2 regions of the Shewanella sp. M16 genome follow, and region 2 is predicted to be linked to the other one. Evidence: predicted binding sites of a transcription regulator. Region 2 holds the regulator's gene; the other holds the start of a gene.
The links. Region 2 encodes sigma-54, which starts transcription at its own class of promoters, with help from an activator protein. Its sites were predicted from a motif close to GTTGGCACGNNNNTNGNNT; they were not measured.
Positions count from the first base shown of each region.

Region 1: the regulator sigma-54 is predicted to act here: its motif matches at 3,875-3,893, upstream of KFE26_RS09980 (BON domain-containing protein).

Region 1 is NZ_JAGTUL010000012.1:2,908-10,781, forward strand. It holds gene KFE26_RS09960 (hypothetical protein) at 1-181, opposite strand, end outside; gene KFE26_RS09965 (L-dopachrome tautomerase-related protein) at 394-1,470, opposite strand; gene KFE26_RS09970 (sigma-54 interaction domain-containing protein) at 1,580-2,950, opposite strand; gene KFE26_RS09975 (hypothetical protein) at 3,197-3,652, shown strand; gene KFE26_RS09980 (BON domain-containing protein) at 3,929-4,483, shown strand; gene KFE26_RS09985 (DUF3224 domain-containing protein) at 4,734-5,138, opposite strand; gene KFE26_RS09990 (hypothetical protein) at 5,268-6,044, opposite strand; gene KFE26_RS09995 (polysaccharide deacetylase family protein) at 6,258-7,397, opposite strand; gene KFE26_RS10000 (TonB-dependent receptor) at 7,740-7,874, shown strand, end outside.
Region 2 is NZ_JAGTUL010000009.1:125,277-133,150, forward strand. It holds gene KFE26_RS08320 (HPr family phosphocarrier protein) at 102-377, opposite strand; gene rapZ (RNase adapter RapZ) at 364-1,218, opposite strand; gene ptsN (PTS IIA-like nitrogen regulatory protein PtsN) at 1,215-1,658, opposite strand; gene hpf (ribosome hibernation promoting factor) at 1,661-1,948, opposite strand; gene KFE26_RS08340 (RNA polymerase factor sigma-54) at 1,977-3,455, opposite strand; gene lptB (LPS export ABC transporter ATP-binding protein) at 3,563-4,294, opposite strand; gene lptA (lipopolysaccharide transport periplasmic protein LptA) at 4,291-4,845, opposite strand; gene lptC (LPS export ABC transporter periplasmic protein LptC) at 4,832-5,392, opposite strand; gene kdsC (3-deoxy-manno-octulosonate-8-phosphatase KdsC) at 5,389-5,940, opposite strand; gene KFE26_RS08365 (KpsF/GutQ family sugar-phosphate isomerase) at 5,940-6,917, opposite strand; gene mlaF (phospholipid ABC transporter ATP-binding protein MlaF) at 7,561-7,874, shown strand, end outside.

The DNA.
Region 1 (7,874 bases), on a different contig from region 2:
GAAACAGTGTTACCCAGCCGAGAACGAGCTGTAGTATCGGATCGGGTTGTAAATAGGTTGCTCTGGCGCAGAGTAAACCAAGCAGTAATAACCCAGCAGCAAACAGCCATAATAGAGGTCGGTACTGAGTACTCAGAGTTTGAATATAAAATGCATTTTTAGAAGGTTGTTTGAATTTCACTGAACTTGTTCCTTGTTCCAAAAATTATCTCACCATTCAATATTGACCTGTGCCAGTAACAATAAGAGGCATTGATAGTTTGCATAATTAACACCTAACTCATTTCTAGACGCTTTCGAGTTAAACCAAAGACTGACATCAACGTAAATAACAGTTGCGATATAACTCATACTGCAAATATAAGCTGCAACTTTGCAGTTGCAGCTAAGGTGTTATTGACCCGCAGCAGTATCCTCACCGGTCCAGAGTCGCATGATACGGTAAGGCGGTTTGGCTGTTTCGGCTTTTCCATTAAAGGCTTTTGCTTTATGCAATTGATTCACTGAAATATATAACCAGCCTGTTTCACCAAATTGCACACTATCTGGAAAATCCAGTAGTGGAGAACTGACCGCTGTTGTTAGCGTGCCTTTGTTATCTAGCATGGAAATGGCATTGTGGTTCAAATTGGTAAAGTAATGATTACCTTGTTTGGACGTTGCTGCGCCATCTGATACAGGCTTAGCTCCGACTAATTTTACCGTGGCGATAATTTTATCATCGTTGCCTGTTTGTAAAGCCGCAGTCGATAACTGATACCAGTGAGTGCCATTCATTGCACCATAATAGAGTGTACTTCCGTCGGCAGATAAACTGATTGGATTGACCGCTACACTGGCAACTTTGCCATTAAACAATGTTGTTTTGTTATCTATGTTCATTACTGCATCCGTTTCGGCCTGCAGCGAGCTATGACCAGAAAAACGTATTGTATGACCATCGTCGATACGCACCGCTAAGAGGCCAGGGTTGGCGATATCGGCTAAATAAATCCAGCCTTTTTGATAGTCGACAACCAGATCCTGCATAAAGCTGCCTTTAGGCGCGAGAGCTTGTGGTAGGACGATTTGTTTATATAGACTGCCGTCCTTAATATTGAATCCCCAAATCCTTGTCTGGCCTAATTCTAACCCCATATCTGCGGTCCAGAGGTGTCCAGCCTTGTCCTGAGCAATACCTAATAAGGTATCAAATTGAGCAGTATTGGCTGTCGATGTTTTTTGCAAATCCATTGAAGGCCAAGCTTTATAAGCGTTGGTCTCACGATTAACTTCAATCAATTGCAAACCTGATGGTGTATCAAATGGATGTACTGTGGCAAAAATCCGACCTTGTGCAGTGACGCTGACATTGCCAGGTCGTATTGGCAATTCAGCGACTGTTTCAAGACTTCCTACTGCTGGGGTGGCGTTTACAAAACTACTGGCTGTCAAAGAAAGCCATAATGCTGTTGTTAATAAGTGTTTCATATTCTATCTCCGCTTTTTCTGTTTAAGGGCTGTAGAATAGGAGTTATTATTTACAAAAAAAAGAGTATAAAGTTTGGCTCTGTTTCAATATTAATTTGATAATTAATGTTTATTCAGCAGTCGTTTCACCGGTCTCGACTTGCTGCTCGTACTTGCTGAGCTTGTTGTAGAGGGTTTTAACGCTGATCCCCAGTTGTTCGGCGGTATCCGTTTTATTACCTTGAGTGGTTTCTAGTGCTTGATAAATAGCGATTCTCTCTAAATCATCTAAGCGCATGCCTTGGGGGATAACAACTTGTTCACCACCACATAAACCCACTTCATTCGTCTGAGGTAGCTGTAAATGGCTGGGTAAAATATCCTGATCGGCCAGAATATAGGCTCGCTCAATTGCATGTTTTAATTCGCGCACATTACCAGACCAAGGGTACTTAGCAATCATCTGAATACAGTCTTCAGCTAAGCTCTTATTCTGCTTTTCGGCCACGTTACGATAGGCAAGAAAATGCTGCGCAAGCCCAATTATATCCTCGCCACGTTCCCGTAAGGGTGGAACGCGAATGGGAAACTGAGCCAAACGAAAGTACAAATCTTCTCGAAATAACCCAGCCTCTATCGCCACTATGGGATCACGGTTAGTCGCTGCCACAATACGTACGTTTGCACGTTGCACTTTGTCGCCACCCACAGGACGATACTCGCTATTCTCCAACACTCTGAGTAACTTCACTTGATGATCAATCGGCATTTCGGTGACTTCATCGAGAAATAAGGTTCCGCCTTCAGCCTGTTCAAATACGCCTTTGTGATCGCGATTCGCCCCCGTAAATGCACCTTTGACATGACCAAACAGCTCACTGTCGACCAATTCAGGGCTTAATGCACCACAGTTAATTGCAATAAAAGGCTCGTTTACCCTAGGGCTGGCAAGATGTATGGTATTAGCAACCAGTTCTTTCCCGACCCCACTTTCCCCAATAATCAGCACATTACTGCCTGTAGCAGAGACGCGACGAATTGTGCGGTATAGCTTGTGCATAGGAGCTGATGAACCAACAAGCAAACCGTACTGGTCTAGCTCGCTAGCAAAAGGATGTAGTCGATTAGGCGATGATGCTAAATACTGTGCAAAATCAGCAAAAATTTCGCTGATTAGCGGCATATCGTAAGGTTTGCGAAAGTGGTAACCAGCAAAATGAGACATTAACTGATCAAGATTAGGATTTGGCTGACCATCGGAGAGAAAAATAAACTCAATATTTGACATGGCCGCATTATCTAGCAGCACAAGGTAATCTTCACGACTAAGACTGGATAACTCAATAATGGCAACATCGACGTGATTTGCCCCAAGCTGCTCTATCCAAGGCAAGTCATCGACACTGCGTAGCTTATTAAAGTCAGCAGCGCCAGCAAGTTCGATGATTGCTTGCTCGGCGCCAACATCCTGCAAGTGATAAAAAAGTGTCAGTCGAGCCATGCGTATCTACTCCCTGTATGAAAAACTACTGTATGTCAGCCATGAAATTTTAACAACAGCAACGGTAATAGTTGCCGATGTTCTAAGATGATATCTCGATGAACTGAGAATATCAGTCTAAAAATCAGCCTGTTAAAATATCATTAAAAACGAGAACAGAATATGCATGGTAGCTGAACGAAACGAAATCAATTTACCCAAGCAGTTAAACAATCTATGTCGAACACTGGCATTAGGAGGCCCATAATGAAGTCTAATGTTGTGCAACATCAGACTGATATCCGCGCCGATATCATGTTGATCGATGAAATCATCAAGCTGAATCAAGAAGGACTCACATTTTACAACCAAGCGAGGAGGTATGTCGAAGACTATAATCTTAAGCGTGTTTTTTCCGCCAAAGCTAACATCCACCAACGAATGTTAACTCGGTTTGAACAGCTGAGACGTTTGGCTGACGAGCCAATTAATGGCCTAAGTCACACCGTGCCCGTCACTTATACTCAAGCAACAGAATTGCTGCAACAGTGCCAAATTTCGCAGGCTATGACCGCCCTTGTCGACATAGAGCAGCAAGTGCTAATCCAAATAAAACAAGCAGTAAGGCAAGCGCATCAGCCACAACTTGCAAACCAACTTGCAGAGGGCGCCGCTTGGCTGCAAATGAGTTACGACGGTACGGGATCGCTCAATCACCATTAATTTCCTGTCGCTAAGTGAGCCATATTTAACCGACTCCCCTCCACTTTTACTACAGACATAATACCGCACTGATGAGTGCGGTTTTTTATGCTCGAATGATGGCTCAGCATGCCAGAAAAAATTACATTTTGTCGGTAAAAAAGACCGACCTAAAGGAAAATGCCAAGGTATAAAAACGCCAGAAAAAACAATTAAACCATTAAAAATCATAACTTTAAAAACATTGGCACGATTGGCGCATTATCTAGCTTCGAGAAAACAACGGAGGATATGATTATGAAAACTACAACAGCATCAGTACTAGTGGCTTTACTTGTCGGTTCAATCAGTTTAAATGTGGCCGCCGCCCAAGATTGGAAAGGCGGAACCAAGGATGCGTGGATCGATGGTAAAGCAGAAACCACTTTACTGCTCAACACGAATCTCAATTCCTTCGACATCATTACAGATGTCAAAGATGGTAAAGTGACGTTAACAGGTAAAGTGGAAAGCAGTGTGGATAAAGCCCTCGCCACAGAGCTCATCAAGAGCTTAGATGGGGTGAAAGATGTCGATAACCAACTCACTGTGATGAATGAAAAAGAAGGCACCAGTGAAGTTGTTGCCACCTTAACTGACTCTAAAGTTGCCACAGTCATCAAAACACGTTTACTGTTTTCAACTGACGTATCCGGCACCCAAATTAATGTGGATGTTGCCAATGGCATAGTCACATTGAAAGGTGAAGTTGCCAGCGATGCAGAACGTCAACTAGCACTGAAAATTGCCGAAAATACCGACGATGTGAAAAAGGTCGTTGATAAAATTAAAGTTGTTAAAAAAGTGTCTTAACTCTCGCGACAACGGCATTTTTTAAATTAAACGTATTTTAAGTAACAGCACACAGATCTAGACTCAAGGTTCGATAGTGCTTTATGAAAAAAGAATCAAAAAAAACCAGCCTCAGCTGGTTTTTTTATGCCCATTTTCAGACCCAATCGAAAAGACTTACTCGCTTAAATTAAGAAGGGTGAATTCAGATGACTCGAATGATCATAAAGGAGAAGAGTTACAGAAAACTGAGCTAAAACGCAGGCGTTACTCAAGCTTCAAAGCCAAACTGGAATACATAAAAATGTTGGCCATTCTCAATATTGATGGTCATAGTGCCAGTTAACCCCAGCAACTCCCCCGCCCCAGAATGGGGTATCACTTCTAAGATCAGACGATTTTGTCCATCGGTCATAATGCCAAAATGTTGTAATACAAAACTGCCCTGCTTACCGCACAAATTACCAACCACTTGTTCAATGGCCACATAGCCAGCTGAGCCCTTGACTGACGTCATAGCACTGAGCATTTCCCCTTTGCTGCGACCCTCAAGCTCACCATAAAAGGTTTTATCTAAGCCCATACGTCCTAACGTCACACCACCAATACCAGTAGCATAGGGGCTATCAGGAGTGAGCTTAACATCAAATTTCCCAGTGATTTTGCTAACTTGCATGACACTCTCCTTGTCGAAATCTTATGCTGACCTATTACCTGCTAACGCTTGCTATTGAAGCAAACATCACCCACAGACCGAAAAACAACTTAGCATAAGCCTGCGTAGATCCATAATGGCATTTACACGCTACTTATGTATGCTGGTCTCACTCACTACCATCTCTATGGTTTTGACTATTTCAGGGCTTTCAGACATAGGTTGGTCAGACGCTCTATCGCGATAAGTCACAGCAATTTTGAATGGGGCTTCAAAAGGATAAACAGGTTCAATACTATCCACTTCGATTCGATCGCCAAGCATGACACTGCCTAAGTGTTTCAAGCTATTGTGTTTAAAATCCAGATTAAACAATCCAAGATACCAAAATACGCCTGAACCTTGAGTCGTCACAATAAAGGGCGCCACAAAGGGCATAGTTTGCATTTTAGGATCATCTTGAATCGGTGCGTCACTTTGGGTGTCCGGCTCTAGAGCGGGATCGAAATTTAACGGTGTAATGCGCAAGTAATCGAGTAATGCTCGACCTTTTACCTCACCATCTTGGTAGTCGCCCATAGCAAACTCTGTTTGCTTGATCTTAATAAAATGTGTCAGTGCAACGGACTTGCCGCCCTCAGGCAGCGTTATTTCAACAGGATTGGCGGTATTTAAGCTAAAGAGTTTGAGCATCACTTCCGATGCATTCGCCACAGGCTTTACCTCAAAAGGTGTCACAGTTTCGATCTCATTCGCCTGAGCCTGAGTTTTTTCATGCGCCATGGCTTCATCGTATTGCATCACCTGTCCATCTTCCATCACCATATAAATATCATCATTGGTCATGTTGAAACGGTAAATACCCGCAGCAAGTAAGGCTAATACCACTAAGGTTGCCGCTATGGTTAATTTTACAAACGTACTCATCTTCTCTCCCCAATCGCGCTCGTTATGCGCTACTTTTCTAACACCGATAAACTTCAAATCAATGTCGGAGCAGTATTACAGATACTGAGTTAAAGCGAAGTGGGTAAAGTGTAAAAAATGCCGCTATTTTGAATTTTGTCAGGCTAAGTTCAGCAACATGCCTTTTACTCGACCAATATGATGGGCCGAGTAAATACTCAGCCCAATACATCACTACTTTTCGTTTTTCCACAAGGCTGGGGTTTGGCTTGGTTGCCAATTGCTTTGGGAGAAATGCGCTTGCACTAAAGAATAGATTTTATCTTGATAGGACACAAACTCAGGTAGTTGATAATTATGCTGATCCTGCCAAGCAGGGGCATAGTTATCTAGCGTATCAAAACGATATCCTTGACGTTGAGCTTCTTCAACAAAACGCTTAATTTTAGGCAAGTTGATGGTTGCACCTTGTCCGCGGTGAGCATTCTCAAACAGGAAGTCGTGGGTCAAGATAACCACTTTCCCGTTATGTAAACCATCACTACAATCTAAGTTCTGCGTACGACTGTTAAGCGGATTCATCGTCGTTCCTGCGCAGGTGTTAATCACTTGATTGACTTTTGCCACCAGCTCAACCCCATCGGCCATAGATTCAGCAGGAAAGGCAACCCCCCAATCCTCTGGTCCCCAGTCTAGATCCCAGCCAAATATTTTATAGTCACTCTCGGCGAGCATGTTTTGAATTTGCACCGCAACTTGCGAACTGTTGGTCGAGGTTTCTGCAGTACAAGCAAAAGCAGGATCCCAAGGCGGCACAGTATCGGATGTCGCACACAAGCCGTCGCCTTTGAGTTTACTGGTCACTCGCCAACCATTGGTGTAAGGCAAACGTGCCAACTTAGTCATCTTGTTATTGGGATAACTGGCGGCATTAGGAATAAGCTCAACCACTTTGGCCGTGTTCGTCACAAAATAGGTGAAATCGGTGGCCGCATCTTGATAGGATTTTACAGGCCAGAGTCCAACTTGATTACAATATGCCGCGCCAGATTGCACGCCATCAGTGCAGTTATGCAGCATATGATCGTAACTGTGGTTTGCCAGAATATGACCATCGTCTAGCAAACGTTGTAGGGCGACTGCCGCTAACGCCTCGTTTTCATCCCCTTCGCCATACATATGAAACGCATTAATAAAGAACGTTGCCTTAATATTGGCATCCTTTAACGCATCTAACAGCCCTAAGGTCGCGTCAATTGGACCATCATCAAAGGTAAGGTAAATGGTTTTATCGCTGGCGTAGGCCGCACTTAAGCCAGTACTCAAGCTCGCAACACAAAGCCCAACTGCAACGGCTATCGATTTCAGTTTCATGATTTCATCCTATAAATAATGTTTAAAGATGAATAAGTTAGTTCTCTTTACGCACTGGTTAATTCATAACCTGTAGACAGCGAGTTCACTCATCCGTTTAGCTTATCTATAGTGAGTAATCCCACCAGCATTAGTTATACCATCCTAGCAACAAGCCATACTTTTCTACGCTAAGTCGATAAATCCTGCCTTTGCACCCAGTTAACCATCCTCTTACCCAAGGTTTCAAAGACAATAGAAAAATACCAATCCTAGTGTGAAAAGTACCGCATCAACAATTCGATAACAGGTAAGTTAACTGGAGAAAAAAACAACACAAAAGCACTACAGGGATGCAATAACATGTCAGAAGGTCAATTATTTAAGAGCTCTTTGCTCGCATTATGTATCGCTAACGCCTTGTTCGGGATGAGCTCAACCGCAATCGCGGCGGAGCAACAAGAGGCAACCGCAGAAAATATTGAGGTAATCCAAGTA
Region 2 (7,874 bases):
TGTATCGTCGAGCGACAAATGTTTTGCCATGTGTGAATGGCAAGTTTTTTAAACTAGACATGAAGTGAAACTAACGATGAAGTGCTTAGTGTGAAGTGAAACTAACAGGCTTCGTCAAACTTAGCGTCGATTAAGGCACAAATGGCATCGAGAGCCGGCTCTGCATCTGGGCCTTCGGCGATCAGCTTAATGGTTTTACCCATACCAGTTTCAAGCATCAGTAAGCCAAGTACACTGGCGGCCGATGCTTGTTTATCGCCTTGGATTAAGGTGATGGTCGCATCAAACTCGGAAGCCAGTACCACCAACTTAGTGGCGGCACGGGCATGTAAACCGAGCTTATTACAGATAGTTATCTGACGTTCAAGCTTTGGCATTGTTGAGCTCTCGATGACGGGCATAAACTTTATGTTTACCGTTACTAAAGCGTTTTGCCAATTGCTCTGCGACGTAAACCGATCTGTGCTGTCCACCTGTGCAGCCAATGGCCACAGTTAAATAACTGCGATTGTTACGCTCGAGGTGCGGCAGCCAAGTCTCCAGTAAATTTTCGATTTGCCAGATGAACTTATTGACCAGTGGTTGGCGATTTAAGAACTCAGCTACGGGTTCATCTAAGCCAGTCAATGGCCGCAGCGCCAGCTCCCAGTGGGGATTGGGCAGAAAGCGCACATCGAACATAAAGTCGGCTTCGGTGGGCATTCCGTGCTTAAAGCCAAAGGACTCGAAGTTGATCACGAGTTCTTTATCGACACTACCAAGGAGAATTTGTCTGACTTGGTCACTTAAATCATAGATATTCAAATTCGACGTATCTATGTAGTGATCGACCAGTTTTGACATAGGCTCGAGCAGTTTTCCCTCCAGCTTTATCGCTTCTTGCAAAGAGACTCGGCTCTTCGACAAAGGATGCAAACGACGGGTTTCGCTGTAACGCTTGAGCAGAATTTTATCGCTGGAGTTAAGGAAGAAGCTCGTTAACTCAGTATCTGGTGGTAGGCTAGCGAGTTGTTTCACTAAGACCTTATCCTGCTCAGGCATGTTACGCACGTCGACACTGATGGCGACGAGATCGTTACTGCCTTTGAGTTGCTCAAGCAAACTGCCAATCAATGGCAAGGGAAGGTTATCGACACAATAATAGCCGAGATCTTCGAGTACCCTAAGGGCGACAGATTTGCCTGAGCCTGAGCGGCCCGACACTATGACCAGTTTCATCCAGTGATTACCTGATAGAGTTCCGTTTCATCATGCGTCTTGCGTAATTGCTTTAATATTTGCTTGTCGCTCAGCTTTTCGGCCATGCAAGACAAGGTACTTAAGTGCTGCTGACATTGGTCTGCAGGCACCAGTAGTGCAAATAAAATATCAACAGGTTGCTTATCGATAGCATCAAATGCTATCGGCTCTTCACACTTAATTAGTATGGCAATGGGCTGATCTATATCGGCTAGTCGACCATGTGGAATGGCGATGCCGTTACCTATACCTGTGCTCCCCATCTTTTCGCGCGCCACTAGGCTTTCGAATATCTCTTGAGATGAGAGGGTCGGGTACTGGGCAGCGACTAAGTCGCTGATGAGTTCCAGTACCTTTTTCTTGCTGCCCGGAGTGGCGCAGGTAGTGCACTCCGGCCGCAGTATGGTACAAAGTTCCATTATTAGTGTTTTGTTAACTTCTCTTTGTGTTTAATAACCTGACGGTCAAGCTTGTCAATCAGGGCGTCTATAGCGGCATACATGTCAGCATGCTCTGAAGTAGCAAAAACTTCACCACCTATGAGGTTTATTCTCGCTTCGGCAATCTGTTGCATTTTCTCAACATTGAGCACAACGTGCACATTATTGATCTGTTCGAAATGGCGTTCAAGTTTTGAAAACTTTTCTTCTACATATGCACGTAACGATTCGGTAATTTCGATATGGTGCCCACTTAGGTTTATTTGCATAGAAACGTCCTCCGATATCCACTGTAGGTTATAAACTTTTACGCTGATTAGAAGGTGGAATAAGCATAGCCTCTCGGTACTTCGCAATGGTTCTGCGGGCTACGTTGATCCCTTGTTCTGCCAGAAGTTGTGCCATCTTACTATCGCTTAATGGTTTTTTCTGGTTTTCCGCTGCCACCAGTTTCTTTATAAAGGCTCTGATTGCTGTGGATGAGCACTCACCACCATCGTCAGTACCGACGTGGCTAGAGAAGAAGTATTTTAGTTCAAAAAGTCCCTTAGGGGTATGCATGTATTTTTGAGTTGTGACCCGTGAGATGGTGGACTCATGCATTTCTACCGCTTCGGCAATATCGTTAAGCACCATAGGCTTCATGGCTTCTTCACCGTACTCAAAGAAACCTTGCTGATATTGCACTATGCAATTAGCAACTTTAAGCAAAGTATCGTTACGGCTTTCTAGGCTCTTAATAAACCATTTAGCCTCTTGCAGATGGCCGCGAATAAATTGGCTATCGGCTTGGTTTTTGGTACTGCGTGCCATAGAAGCATAATGTTGATTTACATTGATTTTGGGCATGCAGTCAGGATTAAGCTCAACAACCCAGCGGCCATTTTTCTTCGACACAGACACATCTGGGATAACGTATTCGTCATTATTGGGCGTGATCAACAAACCTGGGCGAGGATTGAGGGTTTGGATAAGTGCTATACCATCCCTTAATTCATCTTCTTTTAATTTAGTCTTACGCATCAATAACCTAAAGTCTCGGGCGGCGATCAGATCTAAATGATCTTTGATCAGCATACGGGCGTTTTCTAGGTTGGGAGTATCAGCGGCGAAATGCGACAGTTGGATCAGCAGGCATTCACTTAAATCGCGGGCGGCAACGCCTATGGGATCAAAATGCTGAATACGCTTGAGTACGGCTTCGACTTCGTCAAGCTCAACTTCAGGATTGCCCATGGCTTCGAGAATTTCTTCAGTGCTTTGGGTGAGATAGCCCTGATCGTCGATGGCATCAATAATGGCGGTGGCAATGGCTAAATCGGTTTCAGAAAACGGCGTGAGGTTTTTTTGCCATTCTAAGTGTTCGTACAACCCTTCACTGGTCTCGCCTTGGAAGGGCATATCGTCTTCACGACTGCCGCCGGGGCCTGAGTTTGGGGAGGCGGTAAACACTTCATCCCATGTGGTGTCCATGGGGAGCTCATCGGGCATGGATTCTTTGGTTAGCGACTCTGCCGTGTCTATGGTGGAGCTGTCTTTTTCTGGTGGCAGAGTGCTAGATTCACTGAAATCCGTATCGGATAGCGTTTGGTTTACAGGGTTTTTAGTGGCGTCGAATTGATCCTCTTCCAGCTCGAGAAGGGGATTAGAATCTAATGCTTGCTGGATCTCTTGCTGCAGTTCTAATGACGACAGTTGCAACAGACGTATAGCCTGTTGTAGTTGTGGCGTCATGGTTAACTGTTGACCCAGTTTGAGCTGGAGTGACGCTTTCATGTTACCGCTGATCCCTACGTTATTATTGTTGGATGAGGTCGCTTATTATTATCTTGAGTGAAGCCCAATGGCGGTATAAATTGCCTCCATTGGCTTCGCTCGATTAACTATAGCCTGAATTGTTCACCTAAGTACACAGCCCTAACTTGCTGATTGTCTAAGATCTCTGCTGGAGTTCCTTCGGCAATCAGGTTTCCGTGACTCACAATATAAGCATGTTCACATACATCTAATGTCTCGCGGACATTATGGTCTGTGATCAGTACGCCAAGGCCGCGACTTTTGAGTTGTTCGATAATCTTCTTGATGTCGATAACCGAAATAGGATCGACGCCGGCAAACGGTTCATCGAGCAAAATGAACTTAGGATTAGCGGCTAAAGCCCGCGCAATTTCGACGCGACGACGTTCGCCACCCGACAATGACATGCCTTGGCTGTCACGGATGTGGGTGATATGAAACTCTTCGAGCAGATGTTCTAGTTCTTCTTCTCGTTCTTCGTTTTTAAGTTCTTTACGAGTTTGCAGTACGGCCATGATGTTGTCATGAACAGTTAGCTTACGAAAGATACTGGCTTCCTGCGGTAAGTAACCTATGCCTTTGCGGGCACGCAGATGCATAGGATCTGCGGTTAAATCATCATCGTCGATAAAGATATGTCCCTTATCGCTCTTCACTAGCCCGACAACCATGTAAAAGGTCGTGGTTTTACCTGCACCGTTTGGACCGAGTAGGCCAACGACTTGACCGGTTTTTACCGTCAGACTGACGTCTTTAACCACTTGGCGACTCTTGTAACTTTTCGCCAGATTTTGTGCTCTTAAGGTGATTTGGGTCATTTAGAGTCCTGCTTTTTTACAGGTTTATCCGCCGGAGCGTCTGATTTAGCATCATCTTGATAGTTTTCAGGCTGAATAATAGTGATCACGCGATCGTCACCACTGCCAGTACTCTCGGCCATCAATTTCTGTTGAATCATGTTATAGCGGATTAAATTGCCTGTAACTTGGCTACCCGCTTGATCTAATGACGCCATACCTTTCAGCGTTAAGGTGCGGCTTGCCATATCGTAACGAATTTCTTTCGCGCTAGCCGATGCAGGACGGCCATCGTCTAATATCTGGCTATACGTAGCAGGGTTGCCTGTGGCGACCAAAGTTTTGCTATTTTCACCTTCAGCGGAAAATGCACGCAGTTCATTTGCTTGGATTTTTATTGAGCCTTGGGTAACTTCCACCGGACCAAAGAAGATGATCTGGTTGTTTTTGATATCCGCAGTTTGGCTCACAGCTTTAATTTTGACTTCTTGCTTTAAGTCGCCGACTTTCGCGAAAGCACTCATGCTCATAATTAGCATTAGGCTGGCAAGTAATACGTTATTTTGCTTCATATGTTCCTACTACCTGACTGGTCAATTGCACTTCTTGCGCGTTGAGGTCGGCATAAAGGCCTTGGCCTTGAATATTAAAATCTTTCCCTGTGACGTAAATGGTACGGTCAGAGGTCATTATCATAGTGTTGAGATCGAGTTCCAGATAACTGGTGGACAAGGTCTGAATCGGTTCTTCTGGGCTAATGGCATCGATAATAACATTATTTTCTAATACAACCTTGCCAGTTTCCTTGTTTAGCTTGCCCTGATCTGCCCTGAGCTGCCATTGTGCTTTACCTTGGTCTGGATAAACAAGATAAACAGGTTGAGTAAAGAAAGTTTGATTCGTTGAATCATAATGTTCCATGTGTTTCGCCGTCACACGGCTATTCACTAGTCCTTGCTCATTGAACTCAACACTGCGCAGATCTTCAACGATGAAATCTGGGGTATTTTGATCTTTTACTCTGTTATCGGAATCACCGCTGTGTTTGTTCTGGACCTGCCAGTAAAGCGCTAGTGCAGTTCCAAAAAAAGCGATAATTGCGAGTGTCACACGACTCATATACTCATTCCATGGGCCGAAGTGAATTTATTTTGACTTAGGAGTAACAGATCTGTGAGTTCACGCAGTGCACCGTGGCCACCATTGAGCGTAGTCACAAAATGGGCGTGTTGGCGTACATAGGGGTGGCCGTCAGCAACACTGACCGCTAAACCGACGACATTCATCACGGGGAGATCGACAATATCATCACCGATATAAGCCACTTCTTCTGGGGTGACACCATAAAGTGCGAGCAATGCTTCATAGGGCTCGAACTTATTGTCTACGCCTTGGTAAATATGGGTAACACCAAGGGCTGTCATACGGTTTTCAACGATTTTGGATTGACGTCCTGTGATCACGGCGAGGTTGAAACCACTGGTGAGTAGTGAGCGCACGCCATAACCGTCACGGGTATGGAAGGCTTTGAGCTCTTCGCCGCTATTGCTCAAGTAAATACGGCCGTCGGAAAACACCCCATCGACGTCACAGATTAACAGTTTAATCTTTTGCGCGCGTTGCCACACATCATCACTGATTGGGCCGTAAAATCCTTGCTGTGGCATTAAATGACTCCTGCTTTTACCATATCGAGCATGTTAAGAGCGCCAATAGGATGGCGATCTTTATCGATAACAATTAATCCGTTGATATTTTTTGAGTCCATCACTTGCAGTGCTTGGGCGGCCAACACATTATCTGTGATCGTGACGCAGTTACGGGTCATCACATCGGCAATGGGCGTCGTGCGTAAATTCACTTCGGCATCAATAACGCGGCGTAAATCACCGTCGGTGAAGATACCAACCAGCTTGCGCTGATCATCAATAATCGCCGTCATGCCTAAGCCTTTCTTGGAGATTTCGTACAGAGCTTCTGTGATGCAAATATCGTGGTTAACGAGCGGTAAGTCATCACCGCTATGCATGACATCGCAGACTTTTAACAGCAACTTACGTCCTAATGCACCGCCAGGATGGGACATAGCAAAATCATCACGGGTAAAGCCTTTAGCTTGTAGTAGCGCAATGGCGATGGCATCGCCCATCACTAAGGTTGCTGTGGTACTTGAGGTTGGGGCAAGTCCAAGTGGGCAAGCCTCTTCTGGGACTTCAATACATAAATGCACTTTAGATAATCGCGCCATATTCGATTCGGGTTTACCCGTTACCGCAATAACAGGCACGCCCATACGTTGGATGACCGGCATTAAGGTGAGGATTTCGCTCGACTCACCAGAATTTGAAATCGCTAAAATCACATCGTTATCGGCCAATACACCCAGATCGCCGTGGCTGGCTTCACCCGGATGCACAAAAAATGCGGGCGTTCCTGTGCTGGCGAGGGTGGCTGAAATCTTATTGCCGATATGGCCCGATTTGCCCATTCCCATGACAATCACTTTGCCTGTGCAGTTGAGGATCAACTCGCAAGCTTCTGCAAATTCAGCCGAATCAACATATTGATAAAGATTGTCTAGGGCTGACTTTTCAATGTCGATAACTTTACAACCCCATTGGCGCAGTTGTGATTTGTCTACCATGTCTATCTCTCTTTTTGCATTGTCTTTGTCGCCCCATTGATGGGATTGGAATAGCACAATTTGGTACGCGATAAAGATGATATGTAATAGGCTTTCTGCCAAGTATTAGTTTGTTTTCAGACAATTTAGCTTATGTCTTACTGTGGTTTATTACCGAAAACAGCAAAACAATTGCGGCAGGCTAGAGCGATTGATCCGACTCGTCAAGTTCAGCTGCGTTAGCTATTCACGCACAATAACGTGTTTAGCGGCAGAAGGTCTTGAGCAATATCATCGTCTTTGTCGTTTATTTCAATGGATTTATTCCATATCGCAGCGGGTATTACCCTATGGGATGCCTCTATTGCGCAATTGCGTATCGACTCTCCCCGATAAAAGTGGGCAAAGAGTGAGCTAAGTGCGAACGAATTAGCCAATACTGCCAATTCTGCAACCAGGTTGAAAACATTAAGTAACATTTTACCTGTGCAGAGTGAAAACTTAGGGCGCATTTTCGCTGTAAATGAGGCAAATTGAAAGTATCGGAGGGCGATAGTGTCGATTCGGTTGTAGGTTAAAGCGCAATTACGTACAATTTGCGGCTCTTCGATTGGTCAGTCTCGGAAGACTAGGATCACCTCATTTGCAAATGTCGGAATCAAGCATGACTCAAGAACAAACGCCGTTGGTTGAGATCCGTAATTTGGGGTTTAGCCGCGGTCAGCGTGTGATATATGAAGATATTAGCCTGTCCATTCCAAGGGGCAAGGTGACGGCGATCATGGGGCCGAGCGGCATAGGCAAAACGACCCTGTTGAAATTGATTGGCGGCCAATTAACGCCTGATCATGGACAAGTGTTATTCGACGGTCACGATATCCATGGCGTGAGTCGTAATGAATTATTTAGTCTGCGTAAGCGGATGAGCATGCTGTTTCAAAGTGGTGCGCTGTTTACCGACATTAATGTGTTCGATAA